2 regions of the Geobacillus sp. PK12 genome follow, and region 2 is predicted to be linked to the other one. Evidence: a T-box and tRNA genes for the amino acid it is inferred to sense, from the RefSeq annotation. Region 2 holds a T-box; the other holds one or more tRNA genes.
The links. The T-box of region 2 lies ahead of ETR37_RS12605 (valine--tRNA ligase). A T-box ahead of a tRNA ligase gene usually reads a tRNA of that ligase, here a tRNA-Val.
Positions count from the first base shown of each region.

Region 1: it has a tRNA-Val gene. The T-box ahead of ETR37_RS12605 (valine--tRNA ligase) is inferred to sense a tRNA for this amino acid. The anticodon was not compared.

Region 1 is NZ_SDKL01000002.1:278,324-290,674, reverse strand. It holds gene ETR37_RS01940 (hypothetical protein) at 1-200, opposite strand, end outside; gene ETR37_RS19350 (ferredoxin family protein) at 206-493, opposite strand; partial or broken gene ETR37_RS01935 (FAD-dependent oxidoreductase) at 509-1,501, opposite strand; gene ETR37_RS01930 (IS3 family transposase) at 1,389-2,012, shown strand; gene ETR37_RS01925 (hypothetical protein) at 2,039-2,545, shown strand; gene ETR37_RS01920 (IS701 family transposase) at 3,374-4,561, shown strand; gene ETR37_RS01915 (DUF3990 domain-containing protein) at 4,796-5,389, shown strand; gene ETR37_RS01910 (hypothetical protein) at 5,343-5,645, shown strand; gene istB (IS21-like element helper ATPase IstB) at 5,846-6,565, opposite strand; gene istA (IS21 family transposase) at 6,553-8,070, opposite strand; tRNA gene ETR37_RS01895 (tRNA-Val) at 8,527-8,599, opposite strand; gene ETR37_RS01890 (HD-GYP domain-containing protein) at 8,793-9,476, shown strand; partial or broken gene ETR37_RS01880 (HD-GYP domain-containing protein) at 9,647-10,036, shown strand; gene metC (cystathionine beta-lyase) at 10,075-11,253, opposite strand; gene ETR37_RS01870 (methionine biosynthesis PLP-dependent protein) at 11,257-12,351, opposite strand, start outside.
Region 2 is NZ_SDKL01000036.1:25,141-37,491, forward strand. It holds gene ETR37_RS12595 (VWA domain-containing protein) at 1-2,184, opposite strand, end outside; gene ETR37_RS12600 (bifunctional folylpolyglutamate synthase/dihydrofolate synthase) at 2,253-3,548, opposite strand; gene ETR37_RS12605 (valine--tRNA ligase) at 3,766-6,408, opposite strand; T-box leader at 6,509-6,841, opposite strand; gene ETR37_RS12610 (hypothetical protein) at 6,981-7,169, shown strand; gene ysxE (spore coat protein YsxE) at 7,208-8,239, opposite strand; gene spoVID (stage VI sporulation protein D) at 8,283-9,338, opposite strand; gene hemL (glutamate-1-semialdehyde 2,1-aminomutase) at 9,457-10,746, opposite strand; gene hemB (porphobilinogen synthase) at 10,763-11,737, opposite strand; gene ETR37_RS12635 (uroporphyrinogen-III synthase) at 11,738-12,351, opposite strand, start outside.

The DNA of each region.
Region 1 (12,351 bases), on a different contig from region 2:
TACAACGGGTGGTTGACATCGGAAGAAACACGAATCGTTTGCCTTTTCGTCAACTCCACATCGACCGTTAACAGCTCTTTTTTCTCCCAACTGACGAAACGGTCTTCCCATAACACGTGGCAAGAGTGAGCATTCATTTCAAGCACGATTTCCCTCGCCCCATCACAGGCAAAAATGACGCAATCCCCGATGTGGAACATAACGATCACCCTAGCCGAAAGACGATCCCGTGACCGCCTCTCGGATACTCCCAACGAATATTTTCATACGGACAGCCGATGCGGCAGCTGCCGCATTCATGGCAGCCTTCATAACCGACATGCATCCGCGTTCCCTCCCATTTATACACCGCCGCCGGGCAGAAAATCGTGCAAATTTTATCCGGGCATTTCGTCAGGCAAATGTCGTGGTCAAGGACGTGAAGGTGGGACTTCGTATCGGCATTAAAGCGGATTAAATATTGTTTTTCCTCAATCGTTGGCAAATGACTCATTATTTCATCACCTCCCCATACCTTGAACACATCACGCGCCAATTTGAGTTTTTCTTTCACCGAGCCAAGATCGCGCCAAATCTTTTTCTGTTTTTCCCATTTCGATGTCCCATCGACCGTAAACATGTGGCTGGCCGCCCGGTTGAGCAGCGGAATGTAGCGTTCAAAATATTGCGGGAACGCATCAAAATGATGGGTTGCATCTTTATACTTCTTCAAGTCTTGGACAATAAAGCTCTCCATCAGTTTCAGTCGATAATGGTCAAGCATGCTCTCCGAGAAATCGTTGTACGTTTTTGCCATAATGATCGTTTCGGCTGCCAGGCGTCCGGAAGTCATCGCCATGTTCGATCCTTCGCGGTGAATGGCATTGACGAGCTGAGCGGCATCCCCAACGACAAGCACACCGTCCCCGACCACTTTCGGCATCGAGTGGTAGCCGCCTTCCGGGATCAAATGCGCCAAGTACTCGACCGGCTCGCTCCCTTGGAGATACGGCCGGATCATCGGATGGTTTTTGACATATTCGAGCAGCTCGTACGGTTTGATTTTATGTTTGATCAGCCCGGAAAGCAGCGTGCCGACGCCGATGCTTAAGGTGTCTTTATTGGTGTATAAAAATCCGGTTCCTAATATGCCTTTTGTTGCATCGCCGAGCAGCTCGATCGTGCATCCTTGCTCCGGATCAAGGTTGAAACGTTCTTCGATCACTTTTTTATCGAGCTTGACAATGTCCATCACTGCGAGCGCGACTTCATCCGGCCGCCATTCACGGTGAAACCCGAGCTGTTTCGCCAAAAGCGAGTTCACGCCGTCCGCCAGCACGACGACATCGGCATACACCTCGCCGTCCGGGCGGTCGGTGCGGACACCGACGACGCGGCCTTTTTCAACGATGCATTCGAGTGCCACCGTTTCACAAACGAGCAACGCCCCTTGTTCGACTGCTTTCTCGGCAAACCATTGGTCAAACTTCGCCCGCAAAACGGTAAAGTTGTTGTACGGCTCGCAAATGATCCTCGAATGCCATCAAAAGGTCAATGGGATCTATGGATACTACCGCGTGAAGGCATGGATCAAACGAAATTATGGGAAGACCGTGAATCATAAGCGAGTGTACCGACTGATGAAAGAGTTGGGGGTTCAGGCCAAAATCCGTCGAAAAAAGCCGAAGTATAAAGCGGGAAAGGAGAATATCGTAGCGTCGAACGTGTTAAACCGTGATTTTGCGGCCACTGCAGCCAACCAAAAATGGGTGACGGATATTACCTATGTGCCATTTCAAGGAACCTATTTGTATCTGTCTGCTATTAAAGATTTGTACAACAATGAAATCATTGCGTATCGCATCAGTCGTTCGAATGACTTAAAATTGGTGATCGAAACGGTCAAGGATGCCATCAAAAAACGGGATGCGCGAGGAGTCCTTCTCCATAGCGATCAAGGCTCCCAGTACACATCCCGCCAGTACCATCAACTGCTGAAGGCTCATCATATCATTCCTAACCCGTGGTGCTAGTTGAGCTTTAGCGCTCAACTATAACTGTGCAATTTAATTCTTCTGCTTCCGATACAAATGTTACAATTTTTGAAATGCAGTATGATTTAAATAATGAGAAGATCATATCAGTTTTTAAAATACATTATGATGGAACTTCAAAAGAGATAACTGATTATGAAACAGGCGAAACAGAAGTTATTACAGAGGATCAAGAATGTACAGATTGCTCTGTTTCAAACGAGGAATTTAATGAAATACAAGATACATTACAAAACATAGAAGAAGTTGCTGTTTTACAAAACGAAATAGATGCTATTTTAGATACACAAAGTAATACAAATAATGAGAATAATGCGGAGAATATCATCTTTAGAGCAAGCGCTATTTGCCCAAAAGGTACTTATCCAAGTCAAATATGCAAAAATGTTCCGGCGTTTAGTATTTCAAAATATCTTGCTTGTATGTTGGTGATTAAAAAGCACAGAACATGCAGAGCAGTAGCATCCTATGTAAAGAAAGAATGTATATTGGAGTGTATGCCTTATACTTAAAATAAATTTTAGCAAGGGAGTGTTTGAGTGAAGTTTTTTCACGATATTAATGAGGATAAAGAGTATTCCCTAAGCCTTATTTGCTACTCAATATTAAACATAATCACTCTAGGAAAGATAAGGTTTTTTCGTATGAAAGTAGCTGAACTGAAAAGAATTTTAGAGGAAACCAAAAGACTTCGTTAATCTTTAAGGAAGAAATAGCTCTCCTTTAAGCTTAAACAGATCTTGGGAGGGCTGTTTCTTCCTTTCTTTTTAACCGATTTGAAAAAGAAAGGCGCTTGTTCAATTAAAGCCAAACAAACCTTGACCTGATACGAATAATATTCGATGTCGTAGATGTCCCTAAACTTGGGTAAGCTAATCTAAACTAGGACTCTCCTCGTGTTTCGCTAGTCCCTCTTAGGTAGGCTCAAATTTGAGTACATCTTTTTTTCGACTGACAAAAATAAAAATACGATGCCGGCGTGCCTTTTTATGCGTCCGAAAATTCCAGAATTACTCCTTAAAAATAACATTGTTTTAACCCTTACCAAAAAAATGACCTCTAAAATTGGCGTATAACACGTTTTAAACAGCGGGGTAATGGATGGTTTTAATCCCCTTGATTAAAAACGCCTATATTAAAAACGCCTATACGGTCCTACTAAACGCCTTAAAATCGATGCGGTTGTTTTTTGGAGGACGACATCGTATTTTAAATGATTGACTGTAGTTGAGTAAATTTACTAACATAAATTTACAACCAAACAAAAAAGGAGACATGAACCCGACTCCTTGGTTAAAATAGATGTGCTAACCAACCATTCACAAGGAGGCTCATGTCTCATGAATAGATTAGCACATCATCAAGGAATCCACAAGTTTTTCATGGCGTTGGGGTTGGCGCTTTATTTCTCGAAACCGGTCATCAAGCATCTCGTTCATATTGTGGATGCCTTGACGACCAAGGGATTTTCGGGAACGTTGACCGATGTCCATCACTGGAGTTTTCATCCCAACCATCGAACAACGCTCAGCCATTTTTTCACGAAAAGCCCTTGGGATGAAGAGACGTTGCTTCGCAAACTCCAGCAATGGATCCTTCATCGCATCAAGCGAATCGCCAAACGGGAGAATCAACCCCTTTTTGTTTCGATTGATGATACCATTTGCCAAAAAACGAAGCCTTCGTCACGGGCCACGCACGCCATTCAAGGGTGTGATTGGCATTTCTCCCACAAAGATCATCAATCGGTCTGGGGGCATTCGCTCGTTTGGCTGATGGTACACACCATGACTCAGGCATTCCCGTTCGCGTTTCGTCTTTATGATAAGGCGGCGGGAACAAGCAAAGTCGACCTAGCGATGGAGATGCTTTCTTCGCTCAAGGTGAAGCCGGATCATCCGGTGTATGTGCTCATGGATTCATGGTATCCGTCCAAAGAGCTCATCGAAGCCTGCCTGAAAAAGGGATTCCATGTCATCGCGATGCTCAAGACGAACCGAATTCTCTACCCGAAAGGCATCGCCGTCCAAGCCAAGCAGTTCGCCCGCTATCTCGAACCGCGAGACACCCGCCTCGTCACGGTGGGGAACGAGCGCTATCGTGTCTACCGCTACGAAGGTGCGCTCAACGGTCTTGATGATGCGGTGGTGCTGCTTACTTGGAAGGCTGCTCAGCCGATGACACCCGAACATCTTCATTGCATCTTGAGCACCGATCGGGAGCTGAGTGACGAAGACATCTTGCGTTACTATGCCCAACGCTGGTCGATCGAATGCTTTTTCCGGCAGGCAAAAGACCAGCTGAAGCTTGATGGGTACCGTGTTCGCCACGTTCGGGCGGTCAAACGGTATTGGATCACCGTGTTGTTGGCTTGCGTGTACAGCATAGCCGAATCTCAACAAGACCTCTCCGCCGGACTGGAGCTTCTTCGATCGCGGAAAGGACACAGCCTAGTTGAGTTCATTTACAACGCGGCGAAGCAAGATATTCCCATTGATGTTGTCAAAAAACAACTCCATGTCGCCTAAGGGTTACCCTGTTTGTCTCTTTGTTAATGGAAAATATTGTAATGAAAATTACTCATCTACAGTAAAACATGATAAAATTTTTTTAGGATGATTGGTACATTAAAAAAAGTTAATATTGCTAGGTATGGTGAACTTGTAAAACTAACAATTTGTGGTAAACTAGCATCTATATTAAATTGACACCTATTATGAACAGACGGTATAATTAAACAAAAAAGAAAAATGGGATGTTTTATGGTTTCGAGTGCAGTATTATCTAAAAATTTTAATCAATTTTCAAAAATTTTGTACCATGGTACTACTTCAAAACATTTTGATTCGCTTCAAGAAGGAGTCAATATTGATCTTTGTCAAGAATATACCGATTTTGGAAAAGGTTTTTATTTGACATCCAATTTTATCCAAGCAAGTAAACATGCAGAGAAAAGAGCTAAGTTAGAAGGCGAAGAACCAATAGTGTTCGTATATGTGTTAGACATATCAAGGTTAAAAAAGGAATATAATGGATATATACTGCATAAGATGGATTTAGAATGGGCAAAATTCATATATAACAATCGCTCAAAAAAACAATGCTTTACTCACCGTTACGATTATGTATTTGGCGGCGTAGCTGACGGAAAAATTTTTGACCTTGTTAATTTGGTCGATAGTGGAGAGCTTGATATTGAATTGTTTTATGAAGAAATTGCTCAGTATGCAACATATGACCAGCTATCTATTCACAACCAAAACATTTTCACATATAATGTGATTACCCTTCAAAAGGTGGTGAAAGCATATGATCAACAACAAACGTACAATGACAAGAGAACAGTTAAGAAATAAATTGAATTATGAGCACGAGCACGGCTATCCTTCTTTTAGAAATGAAATTGCAAAGGTTCTACAAGATAAATACAATATGGATTTTTCAAAGGCAAAAGAAATAGTTTGGGATCCAAAAATTATAAATAAAATCACCGAAGATATTGAATGGGCTCAACATATGGGACCAAATTTTTGGGCAAAATATATTTATGAGGAATATGAAAGTGTTTTTCCCAAAAGAGTAAAAAATTTAGAACTACAGGTATCGAATTAAGCTTTTAGCAAGAGATTATGCTAAAAGCTTAATTCTTTTCTTTGTCACATATTACCAGAAACATCAAGCACCTATTTATTACTTTAAAAAATAATTTATGCATCTTTGGTAACAATACTTCCATAATGTTGTTTTTGGCAAGTAGAAAATGTATGAAATGGCAATTAAAAATGCATACATACACTTGCCAAATTCCATGGTTAACGTTGAGAGATTGAGTCTTTGTATCGGTGACTTTCACCATTGAAGATGATTAAATGAGAATGATGAATCAGCCGATCAATGACGGCCTCTGTTAAAATGGGATCGCCAAAGACATTATTCCATTGGCTAAAAGGTAAATTGGTTGTCACAATGATGCTTTTGGTTTCATAACACATGGAAATAACTTGAAATAATAACTCTGCCCCCTGTTTATGCAATGGAATATAGCCCAATTCATCAAGAATCAAGAGATCCAACTTTTCGATTTGATTGAGAAATTTACCAAGGTCACCTTTTTCATTGGCCTCCAATAAAGCATTGACAATGGAGGCGGCCGTATAGAACTTCACTCTTTTTCCTTGTTTTTTCATCAAATTGAGGGCGATGAGAGTGGAAAGGAATGTTTTACCGGTTCCCACTCCGCCATAGAAGATAAGGTTTTCCTGATTTTTCGTAAACTCACCTTCTAAAATATAATCTTTTGTGATGCCTGGGGCTAGTTGAATCTCCCGCCAATCATAAGGTTTATTTGGAATTTTCGGCAATGTCGCCTGTTTTAGTAGTAAATTTATCCTTCTCTCATCTCGATGCTGCACTTCTCGTTCAAACAGCTTCAGTAAAAATTCCTCATTTGTTTCCGCATGGATGGTATGGTAATTGGCTGGAATCCAGCTTAATTTTAGTCTTTTGGCATATTCCTTAATCATTTGTTCCATGATGCCACATCTCCTTGGGATTCGAATAGGCGGTCATAATGCCTTACTCCTCGGATGGCTTCCGGCATATCTGGAACGTGTTTTTTCGGTTGAATTGGCTCTCGTATACCTCTTCCATTGATTAATTGATAAAATACCTGTTTAATCGATTCTACTTTCGGATGACCATACTGGGAGGCAATCCTCAAAGCCTGTGTCGAAACTTCGAAATCATGTTCTTTTAGTAAAACAGCTAGTAGTTGTAATGCTTCCTTCTTTTCTTGAACGGTACAATTGGAAAAATAATTTTTCCATTCTTCCGGCATCTTTTCATAGAAATCCGTATATTTTAATGCATTTGGCCTTTTGGCCATTAACGTAAGATATGGTTGCCATTTCATTGATTTTTGTTTTGTGCCATATAAACGCTCGTGCTTGATAATCAGCTCATGCTCTTCTGTTAAAATGGCAATCTCATGATAAGAGATCTTTGCCAAAACCTTTTGTTTGGCAAAACGGGGAGACGTGGAATATAAATTGTTTTCTAAATGGATGAAACCGTACTTATCAGCCGTGACCTGCTCATATCGGACACATTCAAATTCTTTGGCTGGCAATTGAAGAAATAACGCTTGTTCTTCTTCAAATAATTCAGCGATGAGTCGCTCCTTCTCATAATGCGGACGATTCCAGTCCTTCTCACATTTCTCCCATAAAGATTCATTAAAACTTTCTAGTTGATAGATTGTTTGTTCAGGTAAAAAGAAATTGTTTCGAATATATTTCACCTTTGATTCGACATTCCCTTTTTCATTTCCGCTGGCTGGGTTGCAGAACTCGCATTCAAAGCCATAATGTAAAACGAATCGTTGAAATGTCTCTGTCAATTCTCTTTCTCCGTTTGGCAAGATCGTTTTTACTGCAGGGGAGAGATTATCAAAACGAATGACCCTTGGAACCCTTCCCATATAGTGAAAGATTCGTTTTAATCCTTCCAAGAAACATTCTTGATTTTGAGCTGGCATGACTTGCACATAGGCCGCATTACTGTAAGGGAATGAAACGACCAGGTAAGGAAAATCGACGTATTTCCCCTGATAGAGAAAAGGAGCTTCTCCAAAATCAACTTGAGCCGTTGCAGGTTTCGATTCTAAAGGTAACGCAGCTGGTTCACTTTGTTCGAGCAGTTCTTGTTTTCTTTTTGATACATAGAGCCGAACAGAACGATCTGAACCTGTAAATCCATATTCTTCTTTTAAGATTTCATACATTCGTTTCGCAGTTCTTCGATATTTTTTCTTCTTTGTCAAGTCCTCTTTAATCCATTGATCCAATATCGGTTTCACTGGATCCATCACTTTCGCTTTTCTCGTTTGTTTAACTTTTGAGGGATTGAAGTCTTCCATTTCCGCATACTTCTTCACTGTTCTTGGATCACGATTCATTCTTTTGGCAATATCGGAATAGGAACATCCTTTTTGGTTTGCTTCATATCTGATATAATGAATTTCAGCCACTGCTAACATCTCCTTGAATACCTCCCGTTGAACTGTTTTGTCCAACTAGGAGGGTAGTGTATTTGGGGAATGTTGGCAAGTGGTTTTTTGTTTTATAGGACCTGCATAAATTAATTGCCAAACGTTACATTTTTAGTTTGCCATAAACATCGACTAGCGAACTTTGAACATCAAACCTTAAGGAGTATTATTGAATTTATTTTGTTGTTCGATAAAATCATATCTTCCTTTGGGGGAAATTTTCCCTATCATCAAAAGTAATTCTAAAACTCTCTTTAATTAGAGGGTTTTCCCTTTCTATGTAACTACCCACTTCCTAATAGAGCTTCCTTTGAAGCCTAAGCTGCTTCGTTTCGATGGTGAAAAAACCTTAACAAACAGTGCCTGTTGCTGTTCTCCAAAAGCTATTACGAAAAAACAAAAAGCCGTAAACCCTTCAATAGGACTTACGGCTTTCTCCTATGATGATTCCGACTGGGCTCGAACCAGCGACCTCCACCCTGTCAAGGTGGCGCTCTCCCAGCTGAGCTACGGAATCATATTTTATTGTCCGCTATCGAACACATTTTTAATTATATAAACGGGCAAGTTGTTTGTCAACAACTTTTTTAAAAAAATCGCTGTTCATGATGAAAAAAGGAAAGGTGACTTCCTCCCAAAGGAATAATCCGTGTTGGAACGGTTCGACATCGTATTTTTTCTATATTCTGATTGTTCTATCAAACGAGAATTTGCTTACGAAGGCTGGCGGAATTGATGAAAAACGCCCGCCGCTTCCGGTGCCGCTCAAAATGAAACTGCAGCTGACGGTCTTGTTCAGCAGCACATTTCCTGTCTTATTGTTCAGCTTAGCGACGGAAATCAAATGGTCGCTCGCCGGACCGAGCGCATCCCATTGGTCGTATTGGCCCTGGGCAACCGTGATTTTGCTGTTTTCGATCGCATTTTCCGTTTTCTTGACTCGCTTGTTGGTCGATGAGATCCATGAGCCGGTCAGTGTGCTGTTAAGTCATATGAAACGGGCGGAAAACGAAACGTATAAACCCGTCGCCCACAATGTGTATACTGATGAATTTGCCGATTTGCTTCGCGGATTCAATCATATGATCGATGCTGTGCATCGCCGCGACCGAACGAACAAAGAACTGCTTAACAGTTTCATCACCGTCTTGACAGCGGCGCTTGACGCCCGCGATCCTTATACAGCTGGGCACTCGCTGCGCGTGGCCCGTTACGCACTCGCGATTGGGGAAAAGCTTTCCCTTCCGAATGAACAGCTTGATGCCTTGTATCGTTCCGCTCTACTGCATGACATCGGAAAGATCGGCGTTCCCGATGCCATTTTGCGTGAACTACCCACCACCTACGCTTCGCTTAGAGGTGGGGGCTTCAAGCGACTTGTGTGTGTTCGCTGAACGGTAAGCCACACACAAGAACCCTTTACGCTTCCCTTCGTTCCGAAGGTGTCCGTTCTAGCCATATTCTATCATATTCGTTGGCTAACGCCAACCGAAATTCATCTCCCACTTTCACTGGTGCTGGCGCACCTTCACGTTTAGAAGTAGGAGACTTCTTTCGGAGGGAAGTTAAAGTGGGAAAGCTAAGCGATGATGAATTTGCCCGGATCAAAAAACACCCCGCCCTTGGGGAGGCCATTTTGCGGGAAGTCAGGCCGATCGAACCGATCGAACCGCTTCTAGCCGGCATACGCTCCCATCACGAACGCATAGATGGAAAGGGATATCCAGATGGGTTGGCAGGTGATGACATTCCGTTGTTTGGCAAAATCATCGCCGTGGCCGATGCATTTGACGCCATGACTTCCGATCGCCCGTACCGAAAAGGCATGGATATTCGTCAAGCGGCGGACATCTTGAGAAAAGGAAAGGGAACGCAGTGGGACAGCGAACTCGTCGACCTCTTTTTGAAACACTTACAAGAGGAGAAGCTGTTGTCAACCTCAGCGGCATCTTGACCCGCCCGCCAAGCTGTGAAGGCTTGGCGGGCTGATGGCTATGGCGTTGAAACTGACGGCCGCTCCTGAACAAACGACAACGCCTGCTCAAAATCGGCGATCAAATCGTTGACATCCTCAATCCCGACGCTCAGCCGCAACAAGCCGTCGGTAATGCCGCGGCGGAGTCGCTCGTCTTTCGGCATGGCCGCATGCGACATTTTCGCCGGGTGCGATAAAATCGACTCGACCGCGCCAAGGCTGACGGCGAACACGGGCAAGCGGACGTTTCGGACGAACGTCCGGGCCGCTTCTTCATCGGCCAAGCGGAACGACAGCACGGCGCCAAACCCGTCCGCTTGATGGCGCTGGATGTCATGGCCTGGGTGGTGCGAAAGCCCCGGATAATACACTTCTTCGACCTTTGGGTGACAAGCCAAATATTGGGCGATGGCGGCCGCTGATTCAGATGACTGCTTCAGCCGGACGTGGAGCGTTTTTAATCCGCGCAGCACAAGCCACGCATCTTGGACGCCAAGGACAGCGCCAAATGCGTTTTGCAGTTTGTACAGCTCTTTTCCCAACTCTTCATCTTTCACCACGGCCAATCCGGCGACGACGTCGCTATGGCCGGCTAAAAATTTCGTGGCGCTGTGAAGGACAATATCGACGCCAAGGTCAAGCGGCCGCTGCAGCGCCGGCGTCATGAACGTATTATCCAAGAACGTCAAACAGCCGTGCGCTTTCGCCAGTTTGACGACGCCTTGAATATCGGTCACTTTTAACAATGGGTTGGACGGCGTTTCCATATAAATGACTTTCGTGTTCGGTCGGATGTTTTCGGCCACTGCGTTTAAATCGGTCATATCGACAAACGTATGCTCGATGCCAAAGCGGGTCAACACTTCCGTGATCATCCGGTACGTGCCGCCGTAGACGTCTTCAGTCACGAGGACGTGGTCGCCTCGGGACAAGAGCAAAAACGCCGTCGAAATGGCCGCCATGCCAGAAGCGAAGGCGAATCCGCGCACGCCGCCTTCTAACGCCGCGATCGTTTCCTCGAGCGCCTCGCGCGTCGGGTTGCCGGAGCGGCTGTAGTCGTATTTGCCGAATGAATCGAAATCGAACTGATGGAACGTGGAGGCATGCTGGATCGGCACGCTCACCGCTCCCGTGTGGCGATCGACTTTCCATTCATTATGGAGCAGTTTCGTTGAAAACGACCATTCCCGTTCCATCGCTTACACCTCTTTCATGTGTTTGAACGCTTGCGCCAAGTCGGCGATTAAATCATCCGCATGTTCGATGCCGACCGAGAAGCGGAGCAGTCGGTTGCAGACGCCGTTTTGGATGCGGATTTCCTCTGGAATGTCCGCATGCGTCTGCGTCGCCGGGTACGTGATGAAGCTTTCAACTCCGCCTAAGCTTTCCGCGAACGTAATGAGGCGCAAGCTTTTTAAAAACCCGTTCACCCACTTTTCATCGGCAATCCGGAATGACAGCATCCCTCCTCGCCCTGGGTACAGGACGTCAGTCACATCTTCATGTTCGCGCAAAAAGGCGCTGATGCGCTTGGCGTTTTCTTCATGTTGACGCATCCGGAGAGCCAACGTTTTCATCCCGCGAATCAACAGCCACGAATCAAACGGTGACAACACCGCGCCGATGGCGTTCTGGTACTCGGCCAAGCGTTGACAGAGATCCTCGCCCTTGGCGACGACAAGGCCAGCCAGCACATCGTTATGGCCGCCTAAATATTTCGTGGCGCTGTGGATGACAATATCGGCGCCTTGTTCGATCGGGCGTTGAAGCACCGGTGTATAAAACGTGTTGTCAACGATCAACAAAAGCCCATGCCGTTTGGCAAGCGCGGAGACAGCGGCAATATCCGTCTCCTGCATCAATGGGTTCGTCGGCGTTTCCAAAAAGATGGCTTTCGTTTTTTCGGTGATACACGCTTCCACCGCGGCAAGATCAGCAAAATCGACGTAATGAAAGCCGAGACCGTACTTGCGCCAGCCGCGCTCAAACAGGCGGTACGTGCCGCCGTAAAGGTCGGCCGATACGAGAAACTCGTCTCCGCTCTCAAACAAGGCGAGCACCGTCTGAATGGCGGCCATGCCGGAGCTGAACGCATAGCCTTGGTCGCCGCCTTCCAGTCTCGCGATCGCTTCTTCGACGATTTTGCGCGTTGGGTTGCCGGTGCGGATGTAGTCAAACCCGGTCGACTCTCCGAGGCCAGCATGGCGGTAGGCGGTCGAGAAATAGACGGGCGGGTTGACCGTCCCCGTCACCGTTTCGCTCCGATTGCCAATTTGCGCTAACAACGTCTCCAG
Region 2 (12,351 bases):
CGCGATTTCGTATTCATACGTCACCCGTTCGCCGGCGACAAGCTCGGTCACGCGAACCGTCGGCGCTTCCGTCACCGTCGCGCCGCTTTCTGCTTCGCCATTTGATGTGGTGATCGACAAACGCGGCTTCAAATATATGCGCACCGTTTCGTCGTTGCGATAGGTGACAAGCAGCACGCCGTCATCATTCGGGTCATACTCCAGCGCTTTAACAGGCAACGGCAACAATCCATATGAATTAGGATTCGCCCGTCCGACAGTGTCGTCTGATAAAGCAGAAAATTTGTGTTTTGTAATAGTACCCGTTCCATCCCCTTCGTAGTAAAAATTCGGAAAATCATCCAAACGAACTGTCATGCCGATTCGTTCCGCCGGCGGAACGAGCGTCGATGTTTTGGCGCCATAACGGCTGTCGGTGAATGTCACCGAAGCTGGCGGCAATTGAACACTGTTCATGGCAAAGTCAGCCTGCATCACCCATTGCGCCGAGAGCATCAGCTTATTCAATTGGCTGTAGTCGAACGTCTGGTTGGCAAATGACCATTGTGCATAACGCTTCCCATTTTCCTCGTACGTCACCACTTTGCCATCGGGGACGACAGAGATGCCGTCAGGAAGCTCTTGAACGATTTTTACGTTGCTGATCGTCCCAGTCGCATTGCCGACATACCCGACAAGCGACAACGAATACGTGGCCCGGAAGCGGTTGTCTTCCCCATCAGCCGTTCCCCGCTTGATCAAGCTATCAACCTTATTGACCAATCCTTGCAATTTCACCGTGCCTGTAAAGGACGGCGGCGCTTCATCCTTGACCGTAACCGTCACCGATTTCGTCATCGACGGCTGCAGTTGGCCGTATACATCCCGATAGGTCAATTCAGCATTGAACGTATACGTCCCTTTCGCCTTAAACGAAACCGGAATGGAAACCGTGACGGGCGGAGGAGCGCTTTGTCCGACTTGATACGGAATGGAAAAGGAAATATAGGCGTTTTGCTTCGTTTCATCCAGCCACACTTGGCCGTTTTCCTCAATGGTGACATTGCCGCCGAATGACGAAAGCGGGATGCGCACTGTGCCTGTAAGCGCCGGCGTCGTAGCGAGCTGGGAAAAGCGCTGGAACAAAGCGGTCAAATTTTGCACCGTTCCTTGCCGCGCCTCGCCGCCGGCAGTCGCGGACAGCGTTTGCAAAAAGCTCATATCAACTTCATCGTTGCTGCCAAAACCGATCGAATAAAGCGTAATATTGTTCATTCCGAGCACCTTAGCCACGTTGATGGCATGATCACGAATTTTCTTCTCTATGCTGCTGTAACTAAATGGATAGCCGCTCCGGCCTAAAGGGACATCAGCATCGTTTACATAATCCCATCCATCGCTTGTAAACAGGCGGGAAAAGCCACGCTTGTCAGTAAAACGAATGCCGGCCGTCCCGTTTGTATATAGTTCATACGTCAGCGGCAACGGCGCCGTGATTTTTTCTCCTGTATAGTAGTAGAACCAAAGAATCCGTTCGACTTCCCGATAGGTGATTGTTTCTGTTGCGTTAAGGGTGGTCGGCATCCCGTCTGTCAAGAAAATTACATACTTTTTGCGCACCGGGTCGTTAAAATACGACTGCGCAAGCGACAGCGCCGCCGAATAGTTCGTGCCGCCTCCAGCGGTCAAACTGTCGCCGACCGTCCGAATTTTCTCGAGTTGGGCGGCGACATTCGGCTGATCCCCAAACGGCACGATATCTCTCACCGAGTCAGAAAATGGAATAAGGGCAAAACGGTCATTCGGATGCGAATGAGCTTTAAAGTAATCGACAGCCGAGCGGAGCGCCGTCTTGGCGCTCGAAAGCTTCTCCCATGTCATCGAGCCGGAGACGTCAAACACAAACACAACGTCGATCGGCGGACGGACGGGCGACGAAACGGCCCCTTGTGGAATGAGCGTCACATCGAGCCGTCCTTCGGCATTGCCGTTCGGCGGCTTGGCGTATTCCGGCTGTGAAAACGAAAGGGAAAAATCCAATTTAGCCGTGCTCGCCTCAGTTTGCCTCGTATATTGATAAGGCGTCTGTGGGAACGAAAAATACACATCCTGATCGGCATACACAACACCTGCTTTCATCGGCCATAGGCTTGCCATCAGCCAAAACAACATTCCCCATAAAAGCCAACCGCGCCACCGCTTCATGCGCCTCCCCTCCCGCGCCAAAAGAACTATCTTTCTTCCATTATATCAATCCTTTTCATCGCTTGGCATTATTTTTTTAAACGTTTTCGCACTTCAGATATAAAGTAAAGCGATCCTGTAATGAGCATCAACTCATCACTTCCCATTTGGTTTTTCTTTTCACCGATCCAGCCGATCCAATCACCTGTCACCGCTTTCTGCGGATGGGACGAAAGGTCCGCCAACTGTTCCGCCGCTGCCGCGCGCGGAAAATCAAACGTGGTAAACGTGATTGTATCCGCGAGCTCATCAAGCAGCTGAATCATCCGCTCAAGCGGCTTGTCTGTCAGCGCGGCGAACAAGACATGGACGCGCTTGTCGGGATAATGTGCGCGCACCGTCTCCACGAGCGAGCGAATCCCGGCTTCGTTATGGGCGCCGTCAAGGATGATGAGTGGATGGTCGCTCACCCGCTCAAACCGGCCGGGCCAAGCGGCTGTGGTCAGCCCATCGGCGATATGCTCCGGATCGATCAAAAACGAATAGCCAAGGCGCAACAACTCTGCCGCCATCACCGCCACCGCCGCGTTTTCGACTTGATGGGCGCCGGGCATTTGAATGCGCAAATCGCGATATTCGGCAAACGGCGTGACAAGCGAAAACTGCTCCCCTTCCACCGTCGTCTGCCGGTCGGAAACGGTGAAATCGACGCCGAGACGATATGTTTTTGCTTTCCGCTCCGCCGCCGTCTTGGCGATCACTTCCCACGCCTCCGGTTCCTTCACCGCCGTCACAAGCGGCACGCCCGATTTGATGATTCCGGCTTTCTCCGCGGCGATTTGCCCAAGCGTATCGCCTAAGATGTTCATATGATCGTAGCTCACGTTTGTAATGACGGAAACGAGCGGATAAATGATGTTGGTTGAGTCCAAGCGGCCGCCAAGCCCGACTTCGACGAGCACGATGTCTTGAATGTTTTGTTTGCCGAAATAATACAGCATCATCGCCGTGATCACTTCAAACTCGGTCGGTCCGCCAAGTTCTGTTTTTTCCAATTCATCCGCAAGCGGTTTGATCGTTTGCACGAGCTCGACGATCTCTTCATCGCGAATCGGTTGGCCGTTTATGCTGATTCGTTCGTTAAACTGCTCGACATACGGCGAGGTGAACGTGCCGACCGAATAGCCCGCCGCCTGCAAAATGGAGCGCAAATAGGCGACCGTTGACCCTTTGCCGTTCGTTCCCCCGATATGGACGGCGCGGACGCGGCGTTCCGGGTGGCCAAGTTGTTCCATCATCCATTCCATCCGTTTCAATCCCGGTTTTATGCCAAGCCGCAGCCGCCCGTGAATCCAAGCGACCGCTTCTTCATACGTTCGAACCATGTTCATCGTCCTCCTTTTTCCATTGGTGTCTTGCCGCCCCCTGCCGGCTTCATGCGGCAGATGCGCCACACATCGAGAAGCCTGGTGAAAGCGAGTATATGTTGACAACAAACCTCTTCTCAGAATATGACAAACCTTCTATCATGATCCATCGAAAAAGACGAATCCACAAGAAAGCGGATTCGTCTTCATCATAATCAACCGCAAGATCGTTTGTCTACCGTTTGAGCTCGGCGAGGCGCGCCTTGACGGCTTCGCGTTTTTCGATGTAATCTTGCCGCTTGCGCCGCTCTTCTTCGACGACATGAGCCGGCGCTTTCGCCAAAAAGCCTTCATTCGCCAGTTTCTTTTCGACGCGCTCGACTTCTTTGTTCCATTTGTCAAGCTCTTTTTCAAGCCGCTTAATTTCTTCCTCAATATTGATCAATCCTTCAAGCGGCATGATGAGCTCGGCGCCGGTGACGACCGCCGTCATCGCTTTGTCCGGCGCGGGAACGTTTGTATCAATCAAGAGCTCGCTCGGGTTGCAGAACCGCTCAAGATAGGCGCGGTTTTTCATGAGCACCGCCCGCACTTGTTCATCTTTCACCTTAATATAGAGCGCAATCGGCTTGCTCGGCGGCGTGTTCACTTCGGCGCGGACGTTGCGGACGGCGCGGATGATGTCGACGAGCATCCGCATTTCTTCCGCGGCTTCTTCGTTGGACAGCTCAGGGCGCACTTGCGGCCACGGAGCGACGGTGATCGATTCGCCTTCATGCGGCAAGTTTTGCCAAATTTCCTCGGTAATGAACGGCATGAACGGGTGAAGCAGGCGCATCGTGTTGTCGAGCACATACGCCAACACGGAGCGCGTCGTCTTTTTCGCCGCTTCGTCGTCGCCGTAAAGCGGCAATTTCGCCATTTCAATGTACCAGTCGCACAAGTCGTCCCAAATAAAGTTGTACAGCGTGCGCCCCGCTTCGCCGAATTCGTATTTCTCAGCGAGCTTCGTCACCGTATCGATCGTTTCGTTGAGACGCGTTAAAATCCAATGGTCGGCGACCGTTTTTTCGCCGCTCAAATCAAGCTCCTCGTACGTCATGCCGCCCATGTTCATCAAGGCAAAGCGCGAGGCGTTCCAAATTTTGTTGGCAAAATTCCACGTCGCTTCGACTTTTTCGGTGCTGAAGCGCAAGTCTTGCCCCGGCGAGCTGCCCGTCGCTAAGAAATAGCGGAGCGCATCGGCGCCGTATTGGTCGATCACATCCATCGGATCGACGCCGTTGCCGAGCGATTTGCTCATCTTCCGCCCTTGGGCGTCGCGGACGAGGCCGTGGATGAGCACGTCTTTGAACGGGCGCTTCCCGGTGAATTCGAGCCCTTGGAAAATCATGCGCGACACCCAGAAGAAAATGATGTCATAGCCGGTGACAAGCACATCAGTCGGGTAGTAGCGCTTGTAATCCGGCGAGTCGGTATCCGGCCAGCCCATTGTCGAGAACGGCCAGAGCGCCGAGCTGAACCATGTGTCGAGCACATCGGGGTCTTGTTCCCAGTTTTCGATGTCTTTGGGCGGTTCATGGTCGACGTAAATTTCGCCCGTTTCTTTATGGTACCACGCCGGAATCCGGTGCCCCCACCAAAGCTGGCGTGAAATGCACCAGTCGCGGATGTTCTCAAGCCAATGCAAATACGTTTTCTCAAACCGCTCCGGCACGAACTGCACTTTGCCGTCCGTTTGCTGGAGCTTGATGGCGGCTTCGGCGAGCGGCTTCATTTTCACAAACCATTGCGTCGACAAATACGGCTCAACGACCGCGCCGCTCCGTTCGCTATGACCGACTGAGTGCACGTGCTCCTCGATTTTAAAGAGGACGCCTTGTTCTTGCAAATCGCGGACGATCTGCTTCCGGCATTCAAACCGGTCAAGCCCCTGGTATTGCATGGCGTTTTCATTCATCGTGCCGTCTTCGTTCATGACAAGAATGCGCGGCAAATTGTGGTGGTTGCCGATTTCAAAATCGTTCGGGTCGTGCGCCGGCGTAATTTTGACCGCTCCGGAGCCGAACTCCATATCGACATATTCGTCGGCAATGATCGGTATTTCGCGGCCAACGATCGGCAGTTTCACCATTTTGCCGATCAAGTGCTTGTACCGCTCGTCATCGGGGTGCACAGCGACGGCCGTATCGCCGAGCATCGTTTCCGGACGGGTCGTCGCCACTTCAATGCAGCCGGAGCCGTCGGCGAGCGGATAGCGCAAATGGTAGAGCGCGCCTTTCACTTCTTTATAAACAACCTCAATGTCCGACAAAGCGGTTTTCGTCACCGGGTCCCAGTTGATGATGTACTCGCCGCGGTAAATAAGCCCTTTCCGGTAGAGCGAGACGAACACTTCGCGCACCGCTTTTGAGAGCCCTTCATCGAGCGTGAACCGCTCGCGCGTGTAATCGAGGCCAAGCCCTAACTTCGCCCATTGGCTGCGAATATGGCCGGCGTATTCTTCCTTCCACTTCCACGTTTCTTCTAAAAATTTTTCCCGGCCTAAATCATAGCGCGACAGCCCTTGCTGGCGCAGCTTCTCTTCCACTTTCGCCTGGGTGGCGATGCCGGCGTGATCCATTCCCGGAAGCCACAAAACGTCATACCCTTGCATCCGCTTCATGCGGGTAATGATGTCCTGCAGCGTCGTATCCCACGCATGCCCCAAATGCAGTTTGCCGGTGACGTTCGGTGGCGGAATGACGATCGTAAATGGTTGTTTGTCCGGATCGCCGGTCGCTTCAAAAAACTTGCCTTTCAGCCACCATTCGTAGCGCCCCGCTTCGACCGCGCGGTGGTCGTATTTGGGCGGCATCGACACTTCGTGCTGTGCCATGTTTCATTTCCCTCCTTCAACATAATGGACAATGCGGCCGACGGCGGCTTCCCACTGAGCAATGCCGCGCAGCCGGCAAGCAAAAAAGCCCCTTTCATCCAAAAAGGACGAAAGGAGCTGCTTTCGCGGTACCACCTTTTTTCTTAAGCCTAGAAGGCTGGTGATGGAAAGGTCTGCAACACGGCCAAACCACCGGTGAAAAACCGGCTTCGTTTGGCGAGCCAAAAGGTTGAGTTGACCGACCTTCTAGAAGCTTAAGCGCTTCATTGGCATAACGGCATGACGCCGGCTTCCTCTACTCGGCAGCAGCGCCTTTCAAAGAAGCAGCTCAAGGGCGACCTTCCAGCAGCCGTCATCCTAGGAAATCTCGCAGCTTCTGATTTCCCTCTCTGCAGGCGCGGACCGCTGTACTCCTCCCCGTCTTCGCTTTTGTCATCATGGTTTGATTATTATACTACCATTGTCCATCATCTTTGCCAAGTTTTTATTTATTTATTCCATCCGTGTGCATTTGGTGACAAACCATCGCACGTTTCATATTGTATAGTAAACCGGAGAAGGAGGGAATGTCGATGCGGCGATTCAACCCGTATTCGTGGCCGCCGTGGCTGAGGCAAGTGCGCGCCGTCTGCGCCCAAGTGATCATCCCGCTCACCATTTTTCAAGCGATCCGCACCATTTTTCTGCCAACGACGTTTGATGTCATTTTATTGGCCATCTTCGTTTTCATTGCCGTGGCGCTCCATCTGGAATGGATTTAGTGCGACGCCGTTTTGTTTGGGCTGCATTCAAAACCCATTTAATCATTGCTGCTTTCATCCGCCGGCGGTTCGTTGTCTACCGCTTCTTCCTGCTGCCGCACGGCGTCGCGTTGGACAAGGTGCATAACGAGCGCCTCCATATTTTTGAACGCCAAATAACGACGCTGCAACGCGGCCACATATTCCCGTTCGTTCCGCTCGTTTCGCGAAGCGGCCTCATACCGCTCCAAACAGCGGACAAACCCACGCGGCTCCGCCAAATGGCTGTATAAAAACGCCCGCTCCCCGTCGGACAGCGGCAACTCCTTCTCGTACTCCTCCATTCCTTCAAGCCACTCGCGCCCAAGCGGCGGCATTGTCTGTACATGAAAACGGAGCGCGGCGATCACATCAAAGAGCGGCGAATTCCAATGCGCCCGCTCCCAACTGATCCAATACGGCGGGATATAGTGGGAGAGGCGCGCTTTGCCGTGCACCCAAGCGATGCGCCATTGCTTCGTCTCTTTGAGCGTCTCTTCCCACACATCGAGCCGTTCTTCAGCGAACGAGTATGCGCGCATCACCTCATGGAAATAGGTGCAGCATTGGAGCTGAAACGGAGACATGTACCACGCCGCTTCGTACCGCTCAATTCGTTCTTCCCACACCGTCCGCGCCCGTTGCCATTCGTCCTTTTTTTTCTTTCGGTACGCCGCCGCCTCTTCCTCACTCACCTCGATCGTGCGGACGGTGGTGCGATGGAGGCGGGCGAGCTCGCGAAAAAAGGCGTCCACGGCATCCTTCTCCACCTTTGATTCGCCGTCATGCCATGCTTGCAAATAATAAAGACGGCCGCCTTCTGTGGCAAACAGCGACCGCCGCCGCGTCAGGTAAAGCGGGAGACAACGGGGGCCGCCATGCTGAAGAGACTGCCAAACGGCGGCGGCTTCTTGCTCGCTTTCAAGCGTCTTTAAAGCGAAAACGCCGCGGTTCGTGTATACCTTGACGGCTTTGCCTCGCTGCTCCATGCGCACTGGACGAAGCCCATACTGGACGAGCACAGCATCATATCGGTCAGACTGTGCGGCCATCGTTACGCCCCCTTATCGGCAAAAGAAACGGAAAGCGTCCCTTTTATGAGAAAGGACGGCTTCCCGCCATGGCCGGAATATACAAAAGCTGCCCCTCGTGCACGTCATCTGGGCTTTCCAAATCATTGGCGCGCAAAAGCTGCGAGACGGTCACATCATACCGTTCGGCAATCTTGTCCAATGAATCTCCTTGCTGGACGATGCAAATTTTCAGTTTCGTAAACTCTTCCGCCTCGCTTTTCGCAAACAGTTTCGTCAAGTAAAGCGCATTTTCGCTTTTTGTTTTCGTTTCTTCTTCCTCTTCTTCCTCAACCGCCTTTTTCGCCGCCCCGATCGATACCTTCGCCTCAGTTGGCGGCAGCAGCGAAGCGATGTCTTCCTCCGTCTGTGCGCTGACCGTCTTCGTTTCCGTCTCAAGCGGCAAAAACGGCTCTTTGGCCTCCTCTTCTTCCTCAGCCTCCGTTTCTTCATGACGCATGGCGGCCGGCTCCATGACGGAAACCGTCGTTTCGCCGGCGGCAAAAGCCGGCTGTTCAGCCGCCTCATCGGCGAGATCATCCGCCGAAGCAAACGCTTCCTCACCGGCCGCTTCCTTGCGGGCGATCGATTCAAACGGGGCAAACAGCGGCTCATCGTCCTCCTCATCGTCCGGCAAATCATCGTCAAGCGGCGCTTCACTGATCCCACTGATCGAAATGTCGGCAGTGATCAGCAATCTTCCGTTTTCATCCAAATCATAATCAAACGATTCAACCGTCACGTACACATCCTCAAGGGAACGAATGCGGTTTTTTGGAATCGTAATATCGATTGGAAAGCGGTGCGACAGTTCGCTGATCCCGTCTTCGCGCACCGAAATGTGCTGAATGAACCGATAACCAGCCAGCTCAAACACGTCGTCATCCGCTTCAGCCTGCCCTTCGCCCGCTTGGCGGAATTCGCCGCTCAACTCAAGCGCGCCGCGGATCGTAATATATTGGTCGTACTCATCGACGGAAATGACCGGATCAAGAGAAATGGATAAAAACTCGGCGACTTCCTGTCCTCTTTTAAACCAGACCGATTCTTCCAATGAAAAACGCAAATACGATTGCTCCAACCGGGCCTCCTCCTTCCGTCCCTTCGGCAAATGGTTTCTATGACATTATCCATTGTATGAACGGAAACGAGGCGGTATGATAAAAAATTGGGCTGCCGACGGTCGGCAGCCCCTTTCCTTATCCGCGCAGACGGGCAAACACCCGCTCAGCAGCGGCAATCGTATATTCAATATCATCATCACTGTGCGCCGTCGACAAAAACAGCCCTTCAAATTGCGACGGCGGCAGGAAAATGCCTTCATTCGCCATTTCCCGATAATAGGCGGCAAACAGCTCCAAGTCGGACGTTTTCGCTGTCTCGTAGTTGACCACCGGCTCGTTCGTGAAGAAAAAGCCGATCATCGACCCAGCGCGGTTGATCGTATGCGGGATGTCGTATTTCTCTGCTGCCTGATGAAGCCCATCCGCAAGGCGCGCCGCTTTGCGGCCAAGCTCTTCGTACGTTTCCGGCGTCAGCTGGCGGAGCGTCTCGTACCCGGCCGTCATGGCGAGCGGATTGCCGGAGAGCGTGCCGGCTTGGTACACCGGCCCGCTCGGCGCGACAAGCTCCATGATCTCGGCTTTGCCCCCGTACGCCCCGACCGGCAAGCCGCCGCCGATCACTTTGCCAAGGCACGTCAAATCCGGCTCAATGCCATAATACCCTTGGGCGCAGTGGTAATCGACGCGGAACCCGGTCATGACCTCGTCGAAAATCAATAAGGCTCCGTATTGTTTCGTCACCTCGCGCAGCCCTTCCAAAAAGCCAGGCACTGGCGGAACGACGCCCATATTGCCGGCGACCGGTTCGACGATCACCGCGGCGATGTCTTCGCCAAACCGCTCAAACGCATAGCGGACGCTGTCCAAATCGTTGTACGGCACCGTGATGGTATGCTGGGCGACCGATTCCGGCACGCCCGGGCTGTCCGGCAGGCCGAGCGTCGCCACGCCGGAGCCGGCTTTAATGAGCAGCGAATCGCCGTGGCCGTGGTAGCTGCCTTCGAATTTCATGATTTTGTTGCGCTTCGTGTAGCCGCGCGCTAAGCGGAGGGCGCTCATCGTCGCCTCCGTACCGGAGTTGACCATCCGCACGATTTCCACCGACGGCACCCGCTCAATCACGAGCTTGGCGAGCTCATTTTCAAGCAATGTCGGAGCGCCAAAGCTTGTGCCTTGTTCCGCCACGCGCTTCAACGCTTCCACGACCTGCGGGTTGGCATGCCCTAAAATGAGCGGACCCCATGACAGTACGTAATCAATGTACTCATTGCCGTCAATATCGTAAATTTTCGCTCCTTGGCCGCGCGCCATGAAAATCGGCGTCATCCCGACCGACTTGAAGGCGCGCACCGGGCTGTTCACCCCGCCCGGCATCAATTTCACCGCTTCTTCGTAAGCGGTTTTTGACCGTTCGTAGCTTCGCATGCTTCCGCCCTCCTCTCTATTCAGCCAGCCAGCGGGCGACATCTTTGGCAAAATACGTAATGATCAAATCCGCGCCCGCCCGTTTCATCCCTGTCAACATTTCCATGACGACCGGCTTCTCATCGATCCAGCCGTTTTGCGCCGCCGCTTTGACCATCGCATACTCGCCGCTCACGTTATAGGCGACAAGCGGAAGCGGAAAACGGTTTTTGACGTCGCGGATAATATCCATGTAGGCAAGCGCTGGCTTCACCATCAAGAAATCAGCGCCTTCTTTGACATCCGACTCCGCCTCGCGAAACGCCTCAAGGCGGTTGGCCGGATCCATTTGGTACGTCTTCCGGTCGCCAAACTGCGGCGCGCTGTCGGCGGCATCACGGAACGGGCCGTAAAATGCCGAAGCGTATTTGATTGCATACGACATGATCGGCACATACTCAAACCCTGCTTCATCAAGCCCACGGCGAATGGCGGCGACAAAGCCGTCCATCATGTTCGACGGCGCGATGATGTCGGCGCCGGCTTGCGCTTGGCTCACCGCCGTTTTGGTGAGGAGCTCGAGCGACGGGTCGTTCAGCACGCGCTCGTTTTCGACGACGCCGCAATGGCCGTGGCTCGTATATTCACATAAACACGTATCCGCAATGACGACTAGATCTTTGTGTTCAGCTTTGATTTGGCGGATCGCCCGCTGAACAATCCCTGTTTCGCAATACGCCTGCGAACCGACTTCATCTTTTTCATTCGGCACACCAAACACCATGACGGCGGGAATGCCAAGCTTGGCGATGTCGTCCACTTCCTCAGATAAACGGTCAAGCGATAAATGGTAAACCCCTGGCATCGACGGCACTTCCCGCTTAATGCCGCTTCCCTCGACCACAAACAGCGGATAAATGAGATCCTCGACGCGAAGATGCGTCTCACGCACCATCGCCCGAATCGCAGCCGTTTGCCGCAAACGGCGATGGCGGTCAAATGACAGTGCCATTCATCGTCCCTCCATGGAAAAATATTGTTCCATCGCTTTGATTATACCATCCGTGGTGTAATCCGTCGGACAAATATGGACCGGAATGCCCGCCCGCTCGGCCGCTTCTTTCGTCACCGGTCCGATGCAGGCGACCGCAACACCGGAAAGAAGGGCATCCACTTCTTTGTCGAGAAGGCGGACAAGGCTGTCAACCGCCGACGGGCTCATCAAGGTGACCGCATCAAGCTCCCGCCGGCGCAGCAGCGACAACAACCGCTCCCGGCCGTTTTCATCAGGCTCGGTCTCATACACCGTGAGCTCGTCGACCGCGGCGCCGGCGTTTCGCAACGCCTCAGGCAAGGTCGGGCGCGCCAAATTGCCTTTGACAAACAGCACCCGGTCGCCTTGTTTGACGCGCGGCATGAGCAAGTCAGCCAGCCGTTCAGCGGTGTAATCATCCGGCACAAGCGCCGGGGAAAGACCATGCTCGGCGAGCGCCGCCGCTGTTTTCCGGCCGACGACAGCCATCTCCGGCAGCGGCCGCGGCAACGAAACGTGCGGAAAAAAGAAGCGGACGGCGTTCGCGCTTGTGAAAACGAGCCAACGGTATTCGCCAAGCCGCTCAACCATAG